One region of the Chromohalobacter sp. HP20-39 genome, then DNA from elsewhere that is predicted to be linked to it. Evidence: riboswitches for the same ligand, from Rfam matches in the RefSeq annotation. Region 1 holds a riboswitch; each other region holds the start of a gene.
What was found. Region 1 has a riboswitch for thiamine pyrophosphate ahead of RVY79_RS09180 (ABC transporter ATP-binding protein). Riboswitches for the same ligand answer to the same signal wherever they lie in the genome.
Positions count from the first base shown of each region.

Region 2: linked by a shared signal. The riboswitch ahead of thiC (phosphomethylpyrimidine synthase ThiC) and the one ahead of RVY79_RS09180 (ABC transporter ATP-binding protein) in region 1 are both predicted to bind thiamine pyrophosphate.
Region 3: linked by a shared signal. The riboswitch ahead of tenA (thiaminase II) and the one ahead of RVY79_RS09180 (ABC transporter ATP-binding protein) in region 1 are both predicted to bind thiamine pyrophosphate.

Region 1 covers NZ_JAWHTP010000003.1:530,468-535,808, forward strand. The annotation lists gene RVY79_RS09170 (ABC transporter substrate-binding protein) at 1-885, opposite strand, end outside; gene RVY79_RS09175 (ABC transporter permease) at 1,005-1,772, opposite strand; gene RVY79_RS09180 (ABC transporter ATP-binding protein) at 1,769-2,530, opposite strand; TPP riboswitch at 2,564-2,668, opposite strand; gene RVY79_RS09185 (hypothetical protein) at 2,752-3,594, shown strand; gene RVY79_RS09190 (potassium/proton antiporter) at 3,661-5,341, shown strand, end outside.
Region 2 covers NZ_JAWHTP010000004.1:79,198-84,538, forward strand. The annotation lists gene RVY79_RS09965 (heavy metal translocating P-type ATPase) at 1-1,324, shown strand, start outside; gene thiC (phosphomethylpyrimidine synthase ThiC) at 1,425-3,359, opposite strand; TPP riboswitch at 3,442-3,571, opposite strand; gene RVY79_RS09975 (NAD(P)-dependent oxidoreductase) at 3,658-4,575, shown strand; gene RVY79_RS09980 (sugar dehydrogenase) at 4,587-5,341, opposite strand, start outside.
Region 3 covers NZ_JAWHTP010000005.1:171,777-177,117, reverse strand. The annotation lists gene RVY79_RS12305 (AGE family epimerase/isomerase) at 1-90, opposite strand, end outside; gene RVY79_RS12300 (hypothetical protein) at 134-478, opposite strand; gene RVY79_RS12295 (YciI family protein) at 487-783, opposite strand; gene RVY79_RS12290 (MFS transporter) at 981-2,237, shown strand; gene tenA (thiaminase II) at 2,253-2,924, opposite strand; TPP riboswitch at 3,007-3,130, opposite strand; gene RVY79_RS12280 (FAD-dependent oxidoreductase) at 3,582-4,796, shown strand; gene RVY79_RS12275 (helix-turn-helix transcriptional regulator) at 4,950-5,201, shown strand; gene RVY79_RS12270 (FAD-binding oxidoreductase) at 5,213-5,341, opposite strand, start outside.

The DNA.
Region 1 (5,341 bases):
ATCAAGGGCGGCGGGTCGCAGGGCGAAGCGTGGAATGGAGTTATACCAGGCTTTCTTGTTGACCGGTGTATCCAATGCCGGATCAGAGGCCTTGAAAGCTTTCCAGCCCTCGTCGGGGTGATTGATGATCCAAGCTGTGGCGTCTTCGATGGCAGCCATGAAACGGGCATAGGCATCGCGGTGTGTGTCGAGAGTCTCGCGATTGGCGATGAAGATCAGTTCGTCGTAGGTGGGGACGCCTTCTTCCTCAATATAGAATGCTCGCCCTTTGACGCCTTCCTGGGCCATTTGTGCCAGTTCGAAGTTGCGAAATGCGCCGGTGATGGCATCGACCTTGCCGCTGATCAATGCCGGTGTCAGCGCGAAGTTGACGTTGACCATCTCGACACTTTCAGGGTCAACGCCATTGTGCTCGAGCATGGTATTGAGCAGTACTTTCTCGACGCCGCCCACCGAGTAGCCAATGGTCTTGCCGGCCAGGTCTTTCATGCTCTCGATATCGCTGTCGGCACGTACCAGCGTGACATTGAGCGGTGTCGCGATCAGCGTGCCCACGCGTACCAACGGCAAGCCTTGGTCTACCTGTAGATGCAACTGAGGCTGGTAGCTGAGTGCCAAGTCCACCTTGCCGGCGGCGACCAGCTTGGGGGGGACACTAGGGTCGGCCGGCGAGATTAGCTCCACATCGAGCCCATGTCGCTCGAAGAAGCCGCGTTGCTGGGCGATGACCAGGGGGGCGTGCGTCGGGTTGGTGTACCAGTCGAGCATGACCTTCAGGGAAGTCGTCTCCGAAGTGCTGTCGTCATCTGCGGCCCAAGTCGAGCCGGGTATGATCAACATCAGCGCAAGGCAAGCTCCCATGAGGCGTCGAGTCAAACGTAGCATGTGATGTTCTCCTGCGGATCTCCGCCCATTGAGTGTGGCGGGCGTTATCGTTATCGCCGTAAAAGGCGGTGTGTGGGGCATTGCCATGCGATGGCGGGTGCTACCCCGGATGATCGTTGTCAGTTGGTGGTGCCGGTGCGGTCGTCATGCCAAGGCATGAGGCGCCGCATCACCGCATCGGTAGTAAAGTAGAGCGCCACCCCGAAGGTGATGAGGATCAGCAGGGCGGCAAACATCAGATCGACCTGCATGCGCGCGTTGGCATTGAGCATCAAGTAGCCTAGGCCTTGGCTGGAGCCGACCCATTCGCCGATCACCGCCCCGATGGGGGCGGCACTGGCGGCCATGCGCATGCCGGAGGCCAGTGATGGCAAGGCGGCGGGCAACTGAATGCGCAACAATTGCCGTCGACGGTTGGCCCCCAGTGTCTGGGCCAGGTCCAGCCACCCTTGTGGCGTCTGGCGCAGGCCGTCGTAGCATGTCGAGGCGACCGGGAAATAAATGATCAGCGTGGCCATGACGATTTTCGCAGTCATGCCATACCCCAGCCATAGCATGAGAATAGGGGCCAGGGCGAACAAGGGCACGGCTTGGCTGATCAACAAGATTGGTAGCAAAGTGCGCCGCAAGCCATGAAAACGAGCCAAGGCCAGGGCCGTGCCGAGCCCGCTCATGAATCCGATGAGCAGCCCCGCGACGATTTCGATGACCGTGATACCGGCATGATGCCATAACAGTTGCTGGTGCGCCGCGAACGCTTGCACGACGGTCAGCGGCGCGGGAAGGATATAGTCGGGAACGCCAGTGACGATGACGAGTAACTGCCAGAGGCCGAGTAGGGTGATGATCCCCAATAGGGCGGGCCAGAAACGCTTGAGTATACTCATACGACACCCTCACCGATATTGCCATGCGGCGCGTGGAGACGATTCACCAACTGCGATTGCATGCGCTGGACATCGGGCGCCTCGAGGGCACGGGGGCGTTGTCCGCCGGGGACGTCGAAGTCGCTCAACGATGCCGGCTGACCGCTGAGTATCAGGATGCGATCGCTCAGGCGCAGGGCTTCGAGCGGGTCGTGCGTGACCAATAATACGGTGCGACCGGCCAGCAGGCGCGCGGCTAGCTCATGAAGTTCCAGGCGAGTGATCGCGTCGACGGCAGAAAACGGTTCGTCCATCAAGACTACGGGGGCGTCTTCGAAGAGCGTGCGGGCCAGCGCGACGCGTTGACGCTCCCCCCCGGATAACGTCTTGGGCCACTGCTCGGCTTTGTCGCCGAGACCGACGTCGCCGAGCAGGTCCTGGGCGCGTTGATGTTGCGCCGCCGTGGGGCGACCGCGCAGCGCGGGGCCGAGCAGGACGTTGTCGATGACCTTGCGCCAGGGAAGTAACTGGTCTTGCTGAGCCATCCATGCCAAGCGGCCGGCCAATGGGCGCTTATCGGTGGTGGTGAGGGTCAAGTCATGGGTGTCGGGGATCGGGAGGGCAGCGATCATGCGCAGCAAGGAGCTCTTGCCGCTGCCGCTGCGGCCGAGCAGCCCCGTCCAGCTACCAGGGGTAAAGTCGGCTGCAAGGCCATCGAACAGCCATTGCCCCGAAAAGGCGAGCCTCGCCTGGGACAGCGAAAAACCGAGGGACGTCATCAAGGCTCCATGAATGGGGCGAAGGACGTGCCGACGGCACGCTCTGGTCTTTCCTCCGCCGGTGTTAACCGGATCAGGTTCCAGGGTTGCGTGTGGCGCTCTCAGCCCATTCCTTGATGGGCACCCCTATCCAGAGAGGGTTATTGTATCCTGATGCGACGGCGACTGCCCAGACGTGCTGGGTGGTCGCCTCGCTATCGCTTGGGCAGCCAGGAGCACGCATGTATCCCGATCCCGCACTGACGCATCGCGTCGAGGTCTTTACCGGTCATGCTCTTGCCCCGTTGCCATTGGCCTGGGATGACAGCGCCAACTGGTTGTGGCGAACGCGCGATGAGGCGCCGCAACTGCTCAAGCTGGCGCGAACGCATCCCGCCCAGGATCCGTTCTGGCAGGGGGTCAATCGGCTCTTCGGTTTCGATCGCTGGCGTTGCCCTGAGGCAATAACGCGACTGGTGGGGGCCTTGCCGACGTATTTGCCGTTGCCGCCATTACCCTTGACGTATCTGGGCGCATTGCATCAGACGCCGCTCTGGAGTTTGCCCTGGAGCGAGGGCGTGTCGGCGCGAATGGGAGAAGTCTTCGCCGAACTGTTGGGTAGCCAGTTGGGCTACCTGCATCGCGAAACCGTCTCGGGCTGGGGGCATCCTCTGGAAACGGTCTGGCCGCTATCGCAATGGCCGCGACGCGCGCGCGATTTTTTAAAACACCATCCTGGCTGTGCCGATTGGCAGGCACTGCCTGATTTCCCCATCCCGTCGCGCGCCGTGTGGTGTCTGCCCGATTTGCGTGCCGATCAATTCCTGTATGGCGCTACCGGATGGTTATGGAGTGACTGGGAGGCACTGGTGTGGGCGCCGCTCGAGTTTGATTTGTGTGTGGCCGAGCTGTTGATCACGGAGCCTGCCGAACGGGATGCCTTCGTCACCGGCTACCGGCGACAGTCGCCGGATGTCGCGCTGGGCACATATCGCCAGGGGATGCGGGCGCTGATCTGGGCCATGCGATTGCAGGGCGATATAGATTGGCGTGTCGTGCAATCGCATCCACATTGGTTGATGTAGGTGACAGCATGATGCACCGGGACATGGCATACTAGGTCCTTGAATTCAGGGAGATAGTCGTTAGTCGTGGATACCATCAACAGCCTTTTTTTGTTTTCGGGATTTCTAATCGCGCTGAGTATCGTGGCGAGCCGTGTTTCGTCACGCATCGGCGTGCCGCTGCTGGTGTTGTTCCTGGGGTTGGGCATGATGGCCGGCGAGGAAGGTGTGCTGGGCATCGAGTTCGATGACTATTCGCTGGCCTACCTGATTGGACACCTGGCGCTGGCGATGATCCTCCTCGATGGTGGCTTGCGCACGCGGCTCAAGACGTTCCGCGTGGGTCTCAAGCCGGCGCTGTGCCTGGCGACACTGGGAGTCTTCGTGACCAGCGGGCTCGTTGGCCTGTTGGCGACCTGGATATTCAACCTTTCCTTGGTGGAAGGCTTGCTGGTGGGTGCCATTGTCGGGTCGACGGATGCCGCTGCAGTATTTTCGATGCTCAGCGGGCAGGGCGTGACGCTCAACGAGCGGGTGGGGGCGACGCTGGAGATCGAGTCGGGCACTAACGATCCGATGGCGATCTTCTTGACTATCACTCTGGCCGAAGTGCTGGTAAACGGTGCCAGCGGTGTCGTGCACACCCTGGTAACGTTCGTCTCGCAGTTCGGGTTGGGCTTGCTGTTCGGGGTCGGGGGTGGCTGGCTGGCTGCCAAGTTGCTGCGCTGGCTAGACCTGGCGTCGGGGCTCTATTCGCTGCTGGCGCTGGCGTCGGGCTTTTTCATCTTCGGCTTGACCAGCGCGGCCGGTGGCAGTGGCTTCTTGGCGATTTATCTAGCGGGCTTGATGATCGGCAACCAGCCTGGGCGGCATCTCACGCATATTCTGCCGGTCCACGATGGCTTGGCGTGGCTGAGTCAGATCGGGCTTTTCTTGGTGCTGGGGCTGTTGGTGACGCCCAGCGAAATGATCGATTACGCCATACCGGGTGCCGCCTTGGCGTTGGGCCTGATTTTCGTGGCGCGCCCGTTGGCCGTTCTGGTTTCGCTCAAGCCATTCTTCAACTTCCGTTGGCGGGAGCTCGGTTTCATTTCCTGGGTGGGGCTGCGTGGGGCGGTGCCCATCGTACTGGCCATCTTTCCGGTGATCGCCGGGGTCGAGAATGCGACGCTGTATTTCAACGTCGCCTTCTTCGTCGTGCTGATGTCATTGTTGATGCAGGGGGCCTCCCTGGCGCGGGTGGCGCGCTGGATGCGGGTCGAGGTGCCGGCCGGCACGACGCCCAATCGCCGCGGTCCGCTAGGAGTGTTGCCGGAAAACGATTATGAAATGTTCGTCTATAAGGTCGAGAACGAAGCGCTCGAGGACGTGCCCATTCGCTTGCTGCGCTTCCCGTCGGGCGCCTTGATTTCCGGCCTGTTTCGCAAGCACACCATGCTGCATGCCAAGGGCAGTACGCGGTTGAAGCTGGGTGATGTCATTTGCGTCATCGGGCGTAGCGAGGACCTGCCAGCACTCAATCGCTTGTTCAACGGAGATGCCACGCTCAAGCGTGAGCGTGCTTTCTTCGGCACCTTCACGTTGGACGGGGAAGCCGTCATGAGCGATGTGGCGGATGCCTATGGCCTGACATTGAGTGCCGGTGAGCAGCACATGACCTTGGGTGAGTTCGTCTCGCTGCGCGTCGGTGGTCATCCTGTGGTGGGGGACGATGTCGATTGGCACGGCTTTCACTGGGTCGTCAATGCGGTGGAAGGTAATCGGGTGA
Region 2 (5,341 bases), on a different contig from region 1:
GCCCCAGGACAACACCATCGCCCGAATCATTCGCCTGGTCGAGGAGGCTCAGGAAGCTCGCGCGCCCACCGAGCGCTTCATCGACCGCTTCAGCCGGATCTACATGCCGGCCGTGGTGGGAGTGGCTCTGCTGGTCGCCCTCGTTCCACCGCTGGCCTTCGGCGGTGAATGGAGCGTATGGACCTATCGTGCGCTGGCGCTGCTGTTGATCGGCTGCCCTTGCGCACTGGTGATCTCGGTGCCGGCGTCGATCGCTTCGGCGCTATCGGTGGGCACACGTCGCGGCCTGCTGCTCAAGGGGGGCGCGGTGATCGAGGCGACCGCCAAGGCCAGCATGGTGGCCTTCGACAAGACCGGGACCCTAACCGCCGGGCGCCCGGTAGTCACCGATGTCGTCCCCGCTGACGAAACGAAAGATGCCGATGCCGTCGTCACGCTGGCTGCGAGTCTCGAGCAGGGGTCCAGCCACCCGCTGGCCGAGGCGATCCTCCAGCGCGCCCAGGAGCAAGGGCTGGCGTTGACCCGGGTGAGCGAGGCGAAGGCCATTGCCGGGCACGGCGTCGAGGCGCGTATCGACACACGGCGGGCGTTTGTCGTCTCCCCGCGCTATGCCACTGATCTAGGGGTGCTTCCCGAGTCCCTGGCGGCATCCATCGCCGCTCTCGAGGAGTCCGGCAAGACCACCGTTGTGGTAATCGACGGCGACACGGCGACGGGCCTGATCGCGCTGCGCGACGAGCCCCGTGAGGATGCCACGGCGGGGGTGCGCGCGCTGTCGGCGATGGGAGTGCGCTCGGTGATGCTGACCGGCGACAACCCGCGTACCGCCGCGGCGATCGCCGATACCATCGGCCTCGAGTATCGTGCCGGGCTGCTGCCCGATGACAAGGTCACCATGATCCGCGAATTCACCGAGCGCGAGCGCGTGATGATGGTCGGCGACGGTATCAACGATGCCCCGGCACTGGCCACGGCACACGTCGGTGTGGCAATGGGCTCGGGGACCGATGTAGCGCTGGAGACCGCCGATGGCGCGTTGCTGCGCAACCGGGTGGGCGACGTCGCGGCGATGATCGGTCTGGCCCGCGATACCATGGCCAACATCCGTCAAAACATCACCATCGCGCTGGGCCTGAAGGCGGTTTTCCTGATTACTACGGTACTGGGAATCACCGGGCTGTGGCTGGCGATCCTCGCCGACACCGGGGCGACCGTGTTGGTCACGCTGAATGCGTTGCGCCTGATGCGTGCCCGGCCCGATGCCAAGACGTCGAAGACACAGACGCCGACGCAGACACTCGCCGGCTCGTCGGCCGGTGTCTGAACAGGGACTCGCTGCCAGGTACGGCAAAACGCGGTAAAAAAGGAGAACGCTCAATGAGCGTTCTCCTTGCTGTGTGGGCTGGACCAGCGCGCCCCGACGATCACACCTTCCGGTAGAGTTCGGCCCCCTCGCGGCGGAACTTCACGGCCTGCTCCTCCATACCTTTCATGGCCGCCTCCACGTCGCCCTCGAGGTCGTTGTCCCTGGCCTCGTCCTTCAAGCTGGCCCCGTTGTTCAAGAAAGAGTCGCGAACCTCATGGCTGATCTTCATCGAGCAGAACTTGGGCCCGCACATCGAGCAAAAATGCGCGACCTTGGCGGAATCCTTGGGTAGTGTCTCGTCGTGGTATTCCCGCGCGGTATCCGGGTCGAGCCCCAGGTTGAACTGATCCTCCCAGCGGAATTCGAAACGCGCTTTGGACAGCGCGTTGTCGCGGCGCTGGGCGGCCGGATGCCCCTTGGCCAGGTCGGCGGCATGCGCGGCGATCTTGTAAGTGATGATGCCGGTCTTGACGTCGTCCTTGTTGGGCAGACCGAGGTGCTCCTTGGGCGTGACATAGCAGAGCATGGCGCAGCCGTACCAGCCGATCATCGCCGCGCCGATACCGGAGGTGATGTGGTCATAGCCCGGCGCAATGTCGGTGGTCAGAGGACCTAGGGTGTAGAAGGGGGCCTCGTCGCACTCCGAGAGCTGCTTATCCATGTTCTCCTTGATCAATTGCATCGGTACGTGGCCGGGCCCTTCGATCATCACCTGAACGTCGTGCTTCCAGGCAATTTTGGTCAACTCGCCCAGGGTTTCGAGTTCGGCGAACTGGGCTGCGTCGTTGGCGTCGGCCACCGAGCCGGGGCGTAGGCCATCGCCCAGCGAGAACGCCACGTCATAGCGCTTACAGATCTCGCAGATATCCTCGAAATGGGTGTAGAGGAAACTCTCTTCATGGTGGTAGAGACACCATTTGGCCATGATCGAGCCGCCTCGGGAAACGATACCGGTGACGCGCTCGGCGGTGAGCGGCACGTAGCGCAGCAAGACACCGGCATGAATGGTGAAGTAATCCACACCCTGTTCGGCCTGTTCGATCAGAGTGTCGCGGAAAATCTCCCAGGTCAGATCTTCGGCGACGCCGCCGACCTTCTCAAGGGCTTGGTAGATGGGCACGGTGCCGATGGGCACCGGGGCGTTGCGGATGATCCACTCACGGGTTTCGTGAATGTTGGCGCCGGTGGACAGGTCCATGATGGTGTCCGCGCCCCAACGGATGCCCCAGGTCATCTTGTCGACCTCGTCCTCGATGGCCGAACTCACTGCCGAGTTGCCCAGGTTACCGTTGATTTTCACCAGGAAGTTGCGGCCGATGATCATCGGTTCGGTTTCCGGATGGTTGATGTTGCAGGGGATGATCGCCCGCCCTGCGGCCACCTCATCGCGCACGAACTCCGGAGTAATCTCCTCCGGGAGGCGTGCGCCGAAGCCTTGACCGGGATGCTGCTGGCCGAGGATGCGCTCGACTTCCTGGTTGCCTGAGTACGCTGTAGAGAGGGCCTGGCGGCGCTGATTCTCGCGGATGGCGATGAACTCCATCTCGGGTGTGATGATGCCCTGTCGAGCGTAGTGTAGCTGGGTCACGTTGTTACCCGATTTGGCGCGTCGCGGTGTGCGGGTCAGCTCGAAGCGTAACGGGGCGAGCATGGGGTCGTTGGCGCGGCGCCGACCGTATTCGGAAGTAGGGCCGTCGAGGCATTCGGTGTCGCCACGCGTATCGATCCAACGGCGGCGTAACTCGGGGAGCCCCTTGCGCAGGTCGATTTTCGCCTCAGGATCGGTGTAGGGACCTGAGGTGTCGTAGACCAGCAACGGCGGGTTTTTCTCATCCTGGCCGGAGGTGCGGGTCGGCGATAGCGATATCTCGCGAAAGGGCACACGGATGTCCGCACGTGAGCCTTCCACGTATATCTTGCGCGAGCCGGGTAGCGCCTGAATGGCGGCCTCGTCGACGCGGGCGGTGTCGGAAAGAAATTGCGGTGATGTCATATGTGCTCCAGGTCATGACGCAAGTCAGGCCGGCGCACAGCGTAGGCGGGAGAGGTGAGCAACGGTGAATGCATCTTCAGGTGTTGCGCCCCCGCTTGATCCCTACGCCGGTACTAGCCGGATCAGGTTCGTCGGGATCCGTCGTGGCGTCCGCCTTGATGGCGAGCGCAGGACGATCTCAGCCGGTTCCACCGGCACCCCGTCAAGCTGTCGTCTAGAGTCTAGCAAGGTATTGCCCGAATGAAATCCCTGTGCGATGTACGGACCAGAGGGACGTCAAATCCTCGTTTGCGTGCTAATGTCCCAGGGAAAACAAAGCAAAGGAGCGTTGAACATGAAAGTTGGATTCATTGGCCTGGGCGCCATGGGGCGTGGCATGGCGCAGCAGTTACTCGAGGCGGGGCATGAGGTCACGGTATGGAATCGCTCCCCCGAGGCGGCCGAAGCGCTCGCCGAACAGGGCGCCAAGATCGCCAAGACACCGGCCGACGCGGCGCGATGTGAGGTGCTGGTGAGCATGTTGGCCGACGATCAAGCCGCGCATCAGGTGCTGGTGGAAAGCAAGGCCATCGAGGCGATGAAGAAGGGCAGTGTTCACATCAACATGGCCACGGTGTCGGTGGCTTTCGCCCGTGGCATGGCGGCGCTTCACGAACGCCTGGGCGTAGGCTATGTCGCCGCGCCGGTGCTGGGGCGTCCGGACGTCGCGGCGGCGGGCAAGCTCAATATCATCGCTGCCGGCGACCCGGCACAACTCGAGCGGGTCAGACCCGTGCTCGACGCCATGGGTCAGGCTGTCTGGCCGTTGGGTGAATCACCCGAGCGTGCCAATGTGGCGAAGATCGCCGCCAATTTCATGCTCGCCAGTGCCATCGAATCGATGGCCGAGGCTTCGACACTAACGCGCGCGTACGGCATCGAGGCCAGCGATTTTCTGGATATCGTCACCAATACGTTGTTCGCCTCGCCGGCTTATCAGGGCTACGGCAAGATGATCGCCGAAGCGCGCTTCGAACCCGCCGGGTTCACGATGCGTCTGGGTCACAAGGATGTCGGGCTGGCCTTGAGCGCGGGTGATGAGCAAAGCGTCGCCTTGCCATTGGGCAGCGCGGTCCGCGACCGTCTACTCGACGCCCTCGCCAACGGCGATGGCGACAAGGATTGGTCGGGGCTCGCCGAGGTCGCCGCGCGCCAGGCGCATCTGGACAAGCGCTAGGATTTCTCGGATCAGGGCGTCAGGCGATACAACCCGGTATCGCCTTCGTCGGCGGTGAAATAAAGCGCGCCGTCGCGGTAGGCGATACCGGCGGGGCGCGCCCAGCGTTCGCCATTCTCCGCCTGGAAACCGCTGACCAGGTCGATCACCTGTCCCTGGCGGCCGTCGTCCTCGAGTCTAATGCCGACGATCTTTGGCGGCCGGCGGGTAGTGCGACCCCCGGCTGTTTGCGTGGCCCAGCTGCCATGGATGGCGGTGACCATATCCACCTGCCAGGGATTGTCATCAGGCAGAAAGGTCAGGCCGATGGGAGCGCTACGAGCGGCAAACGTCGCCACTGGTGGCGCGAGCGTGTCACGCCCGGCGGGCGGCGCCGAGTCGATGCATTCATCGCGTTGCCACTCGCCCTCATTCCATTGATACCACGGCATGCCGTGGAAGCTGTCGGTCTCGGCGCGTACCAGTAATTCCGGCGGCACCTCGTAGCCCCAGTGGTCGGGGCCGTTGTTGTTGAGATACAGCGTCCCTTCGGGGCTCCAGGCCATGCCGATGGGGTTGCGCAGTCCGCTGACGTAGGGCGTCCATTCAGGCGTCTCGCGCGAGGAATCGAGCGCCATTACCCCGCCTCGCCGGTCCTCGAAAGCCGTGTCCATGGTGATGCGTTGCGCCGAGCAGTTGCCTTGAATGCCGAGCGCGACATAGAGCCTGCCATCGGGTCCCACGGATAGCGAGCGCGAGGCGTGGCCACCCCCGCCGGGCAAGTCGG
Region 3 (5,341 bases), on a different contig from region 1:
GAGCAGCCTCAAGCCCTCCCGCATCAGCCAATGATGGTGTGTATCGGTATCCAACCAGCGCCGTGATAGTGAGCGATTGTTATCTGTCATGTCATACACGCCTTGAGTTCTGGATAAGTAGGGCCAACGGAATTCACTCACGCGCCGCCAGCACGCGCTGGTATTCCTCCCGCCACGCCTGAGCATGCAAGGCGGTATCGGCGGGAAAACGCCCCAGCTCGACGGCCAGTTCGAAGAAGCCACGGGCCGGCATGTGCGGCGCGCGGCGACTGACGACCAGCGCGGCGATGAAGGGTCGACCTTGAGCGGCGTCTTCACGCATCAAGACCTCCAGCGCCTGGGCAACACGCTGGATGGTACGCGGTGGCTGCAAGCCGAGCGCGTCAGCGACCTCCTGGTAGGTCATTGGCAGCTTCTCTCGCGGCGCCGCTTCGAGCGTTTCGCGCACGGCGGCAAGCGGTAGCGGACTATCGGACATGGTCTCGCTCAAGCGCTCGGGTCGAACAGTTTGACTTCGCGAATATCGACGCGCTCCCACACACGACCGGTCATGTAGGGTTCCGTCTCAAGCCACGCCTCCAGCGCATGGCGGTCGGCGAACTGGAAGTGCACGCTGGAACCCATCATCTTGCCGTTGTCATCCAGAATCGCCCCGCCGCTAAGGAAACAGCCCTCACGGGCGAGCTGGCACACGCCGTTCAGATGCGCATCGCGATTGGCCAGACGGCGATCCAGCGCCTCGACATCGGTGTAATCGTAGGCCACTACGGCATATTGCGGCATGATGTTCTCTTGTCTCAAAAATATTGAATCGGGGGCGTTGCCACCATGGTCTGAATCATGCGTGAGGCCAGGCCGTGGTACAACGGTAAGTAAGGTATTAACGCCGCCACCCTGGCCCCTTTCACCTGACCCGAGATGCTCATGCACCGCAACTCGACCAATAGCGCTCACGTCGTCAACCAGCCGCCACGCATGGCATGAGCGATACCCGCCTTTTTCGCTCGCTACGTTTTTACAATTACCGAGTGTGGGCTATCGGCGCCCTGGTCTCCAATATCGGCACTTGGATGCAGCGCATCGCACAGGACTGGCTGGTACTGACCGTGCTCACCGATCACGATGCCAGTGCCGTGGGCATCACCATCGCCTTGCAGTTCGGCCCGCAATTGCTGCTGCTCCCGCTGACCGGCTATGCCGCCGACCATTTCGACCGCCGCCGGCTGATCCTTCTCACTCAGGCATTGCTTGGACTATTGGCAATAGGGCTGGGGCTGGTCACCCTCACCGGCGTAGTGACACTTTGGCAGGTCTATGTCTTCGCCTTGGGGCTCGGCTGCGTCACGGCCTTCGACGCCCCCGCTCGTCAGACCTTCGTCAACGACCTGGTCGGCGAAAAGCATCTCTCCAACGCAGTGGCCCTCAATTCGACCTCCTTCAACGCTGCACGGATGATCGGCCCCGCCGTTGCCGGATTGTTGATCGCCGCCGTCGGCAGCGGCTGGGTCTTCATGATCAATGCGGCCTCATTCGCCGCCGTGCTCGGGTCGCTATGTCTACTGCGGCTCGACGAACTGCTCCCCGTCGCTCGGCCAAGGCATAACGCCGGCGGACTGACGGAAGGCTTCCGTTATGTCTGGCGGCGCCCCGAGTTGAAAGCCATCTTGCTGATGCTCTTCATGATCGGCACCTTCGGCTTCAACTTCGCGGTCTATATTTCCACCATGTCGGTGAAGGCGTTTCACGGCGAAGCGAGCCTGTACGGCTTCCTGACCTCATCCTTGGCCGTCGGTTCGGTCGCGGGCGCGCTATTGGCCGCCAAGCGCGAGCGCCCGCATATGCGACTGCTGTGTTGCTCTACTCTGGGATTCGGTGTCTGCTGCGGTCTGGCGGCGCTCGCCCCCAACGCATACCTCTTCGCCGCCGCCCTGATGCTGACGGGCCTGGCGGCACTGACCTTCATGACCGCGTCCAACGCACTGATTCAGCTCTCGACGGAACCAACAATGCGCGGCCGAGTAATGGCATTACGCATGGCGATCACCATGGGCGGCACGCCGCTTGGCGCCCCCGTCGTCGGCTGGCTCGCCGATCACGCCGGACCACGCTGGGCGATGAGCGTCGGCGCCAGTGCCGGCGTCATCGCCGCCCTGATCGGGAGTATCATGCTGATTCAACAGCGCCGGCAGCGCTTGCATCGTCGACCGCAAGGGGCTGATCGCCAACATGAGCCGTGACATGGACTGATCTGATTATTGGCTGACTTGCCAGTCGAGCCCCATTTGCCAGAAGTCGATTTCAAGACGGGTCGCATCTCGAAAAACACCGGCGAGCTCGTCAAAGCGCTGCTCGGTCACGTCGGCCAGTCGTTCATCCAGCCATGCGATTTCGCTGCGCATGGCGCTCTGGAACGCGTCGCTTTCGTACATTGCGATCCAGGCATCGTAGGGATTGGCATCGCGAACCGTCGTGGGGTCGCTGTTGAGAGTATTGGCGATTTCGCCATAACCCACCAGACACGGAGCGAGTGCCACGTGCATGTCGAGTAAATCGCCCCGGTTGCCGGCATCGAGCACGTAGCGCGTGTAGGCCATGGTGGCCCGGTCTTCTGGCAACCGAGCCAAGTCATGATCGGTGATCCCCCATTGCCGGCAGTAGTCGACATGCAGCGTCAGCTCGGTATCAATGATGGCCTTGAGACTGTCAAAGGCTTGGCGCAGATCTGCCATATTGCGGCTTTTATAGATCGCCAATGCATACGCCCGCGCAAAATGCTGAATGAACAGATAGTCCTGCTGGAGATAATAGCGAAAAGCGTCCGACTCGAGCGTACCGGCGCCCAATCGGCGCACGAAATCGTGCTGGATGTACGCCTGCCAATCGGCCGCGCACGCGTTTTTTAGATCGTTGAAACTATAGCCCATGATCGTCTCCGGTCGTTGGCAAGTAGAGGATCCGGAGACCAGGAGAGGTAAGCGGGTGTGTTGTCATTGACTCGCTTGATTCCCTACGCCAGTACCCGCCTGCATACGCAGGCATTCCCCGGATCAGGTTCAACGGGTCGATGCACTAGCCAGGCCCATGGGCCTTGCACCTCTCAGCCGGTCGTCCGGCACCCCGTCAAGCACGCTAGACACACTAGCCAACCGGAGGTTGTTTTTTCAACAACCGCACGGGAGAGGGTCAGTCCTGAGGCACACGAGGCGAAATCACAGCAGGAGCGTTCTAATATCGCTCAGCGCCTGGGATGACGCCGGAATAATTAAACAGCACTTTGTGCTTATAGCGGTCTTGTGCCAATGGATTTCTGGCGACCCCGTTGCCGGCGATGATGCTCTGGAGGCACGCTGGATGCCGATAGAAGGTCTAAAGAGCCAGGAGTTGGCGTTAAGCCTTGATGTGGTCGAAGTGGCCCAGATGGCTGCCAAGCTAAACCATGCTTTCTCATGAGATAGAAAGATTTTCCTCTCGTGCTCGGGCGAGAGAAGGCGCCAACTTTGCGTAATACAGCGATAGTCCAACCCACCACGTCATTCGCGTCTATCTTACGAGGATCGCCTTTCCTTGCTCACGGAGCCTGTATGGACCTCAAAAGCGGCTATCCTTTCTGGGCAGTCAAGAACGGACTGCTACAGGCCTTTCCCAAGCTCGACCAGGACTTGACCTGCGAGGTCGCCATCATCGGGGGCGGTATCACCGGCGCCTTGATCGCCGATGAATTGGCTCAGCATGGACATGATGTCATCGTGCTGGAGCGCCGTGATGTGGGCTGGGGCAGTTCGGCGGCCAGCACCGCGCTGATTCAATACGAGATCGATACCCACATGACCGATCTTGCCGCACGCTACGGCGAGGCCGATGCCGTGCTGGCCTATCGCGCTTGCGCACAGGCCATCGAACGCCTCAAGGGCCTAGCCGACGCTCTCGGCGATGTCGATTTCGCCATGCAAAGCAGCCTGTATTACGCCAGCGACGAAAGCGATGTCGATAGTCTCTATCGCGAATGGAAGATGCGCCGTCGGTACGGCTTTGCCGCCGATTGGCTACCCCAGGAAGCCATCTCGGAACGCTTCAGCTTCAGCGCTCCCGGGGCGATCCTGACGCATCTCGCCGCGCGCCTCGACCCTTACCGTATGGCCTACAAACTGCTCGACCGCGTACTCGATGCGGGCGGACGGGTGTATGACCGCACCGAAGTCGACAACGTCACGCCGCACGCACGCGGCGTCACGCTCACCACTACCAGCGGCCACTCACTCGCCTGTCAGCATCTCATCGTCGCCGCAGGCTATGAAGCGCAAACCTGGCTCGATGACAACGTCGCCATCAACCGCAGCAGTTATGCCTTTATCACCGACCCCATCGCAGCAGACGTGCTGGGCGAACTCGCCTCGACACTGGTCTGGGAATCCGCGCGCCCTTACCTCTACATGCGCACCACCGGCGATGGCCGGCTAATGGTCGGTGGCGAGGACGACGATATCGATATCCCCGCCAAGCGTGATCAACGCGTAGGCCAAAAGGCTGAAACCTTGATCGAGCAAGTGGAAACGCTATTCCCTCATCTATCACTCAATCCCACGTTTTCCTGGGGCGGCACCTTTGCCGAAACCGATGATGGCCTGCCCTTCTTCGGCCCTCACCCGCAATACGGTGATCGCATCCACTTCGCCATGGCCTACGGTGGCAACGGCATCAGCTACAGCATGATAGGCGCCGACCTGCTACGCGCCCTGATCGAAGGCCGAGAGCACTCACTGGCCGAGCTATTCTCCTTCCGGCGCGTGGGAGATTGACAAGCGTAAAGCCACTAAAAATTACCGTTCGGTCACTAACCGGCCATCAAGCCTCTCGTGGCGTCATAAATTACCGCTCAGTAATTATAATGCTGAAAGTCACGATATATGACGCTACACTTACCGAACGGTAATTATAGATCAGGAACGTAAATGGCCGACTCCCCCCCATCCAAAACATTTGGCGACCGCATTCGTCACAGCGAAGACCTCGGCAAGCTGGTACGCCAGGCGCGTGCCGAACAATCATTGCTACAGACCGACTTGGCCGGGCTGGCCGGCACCGGAAATCGCTTCATCGTTGACCTGGAGCGGGGTAAACCGACGCTGCAGCTCCAGAAAGTTCTGGATGTACTCGATCTCATGGGTCTCGAAGTCATCGTGCAGCGCAAGGGGGTTGGATAGCAGCTCGGCGATCATTCGATGATCGAGGCGAAGTAATCGTTCACCCGCTTGAGTGATCGCTTGAGCAGCGGTACCGACTTGCCACGACGCATCAATGACTCTTCTCCAGCGTAGCTGTAGGTGATCGCTTGTGCGGCGAG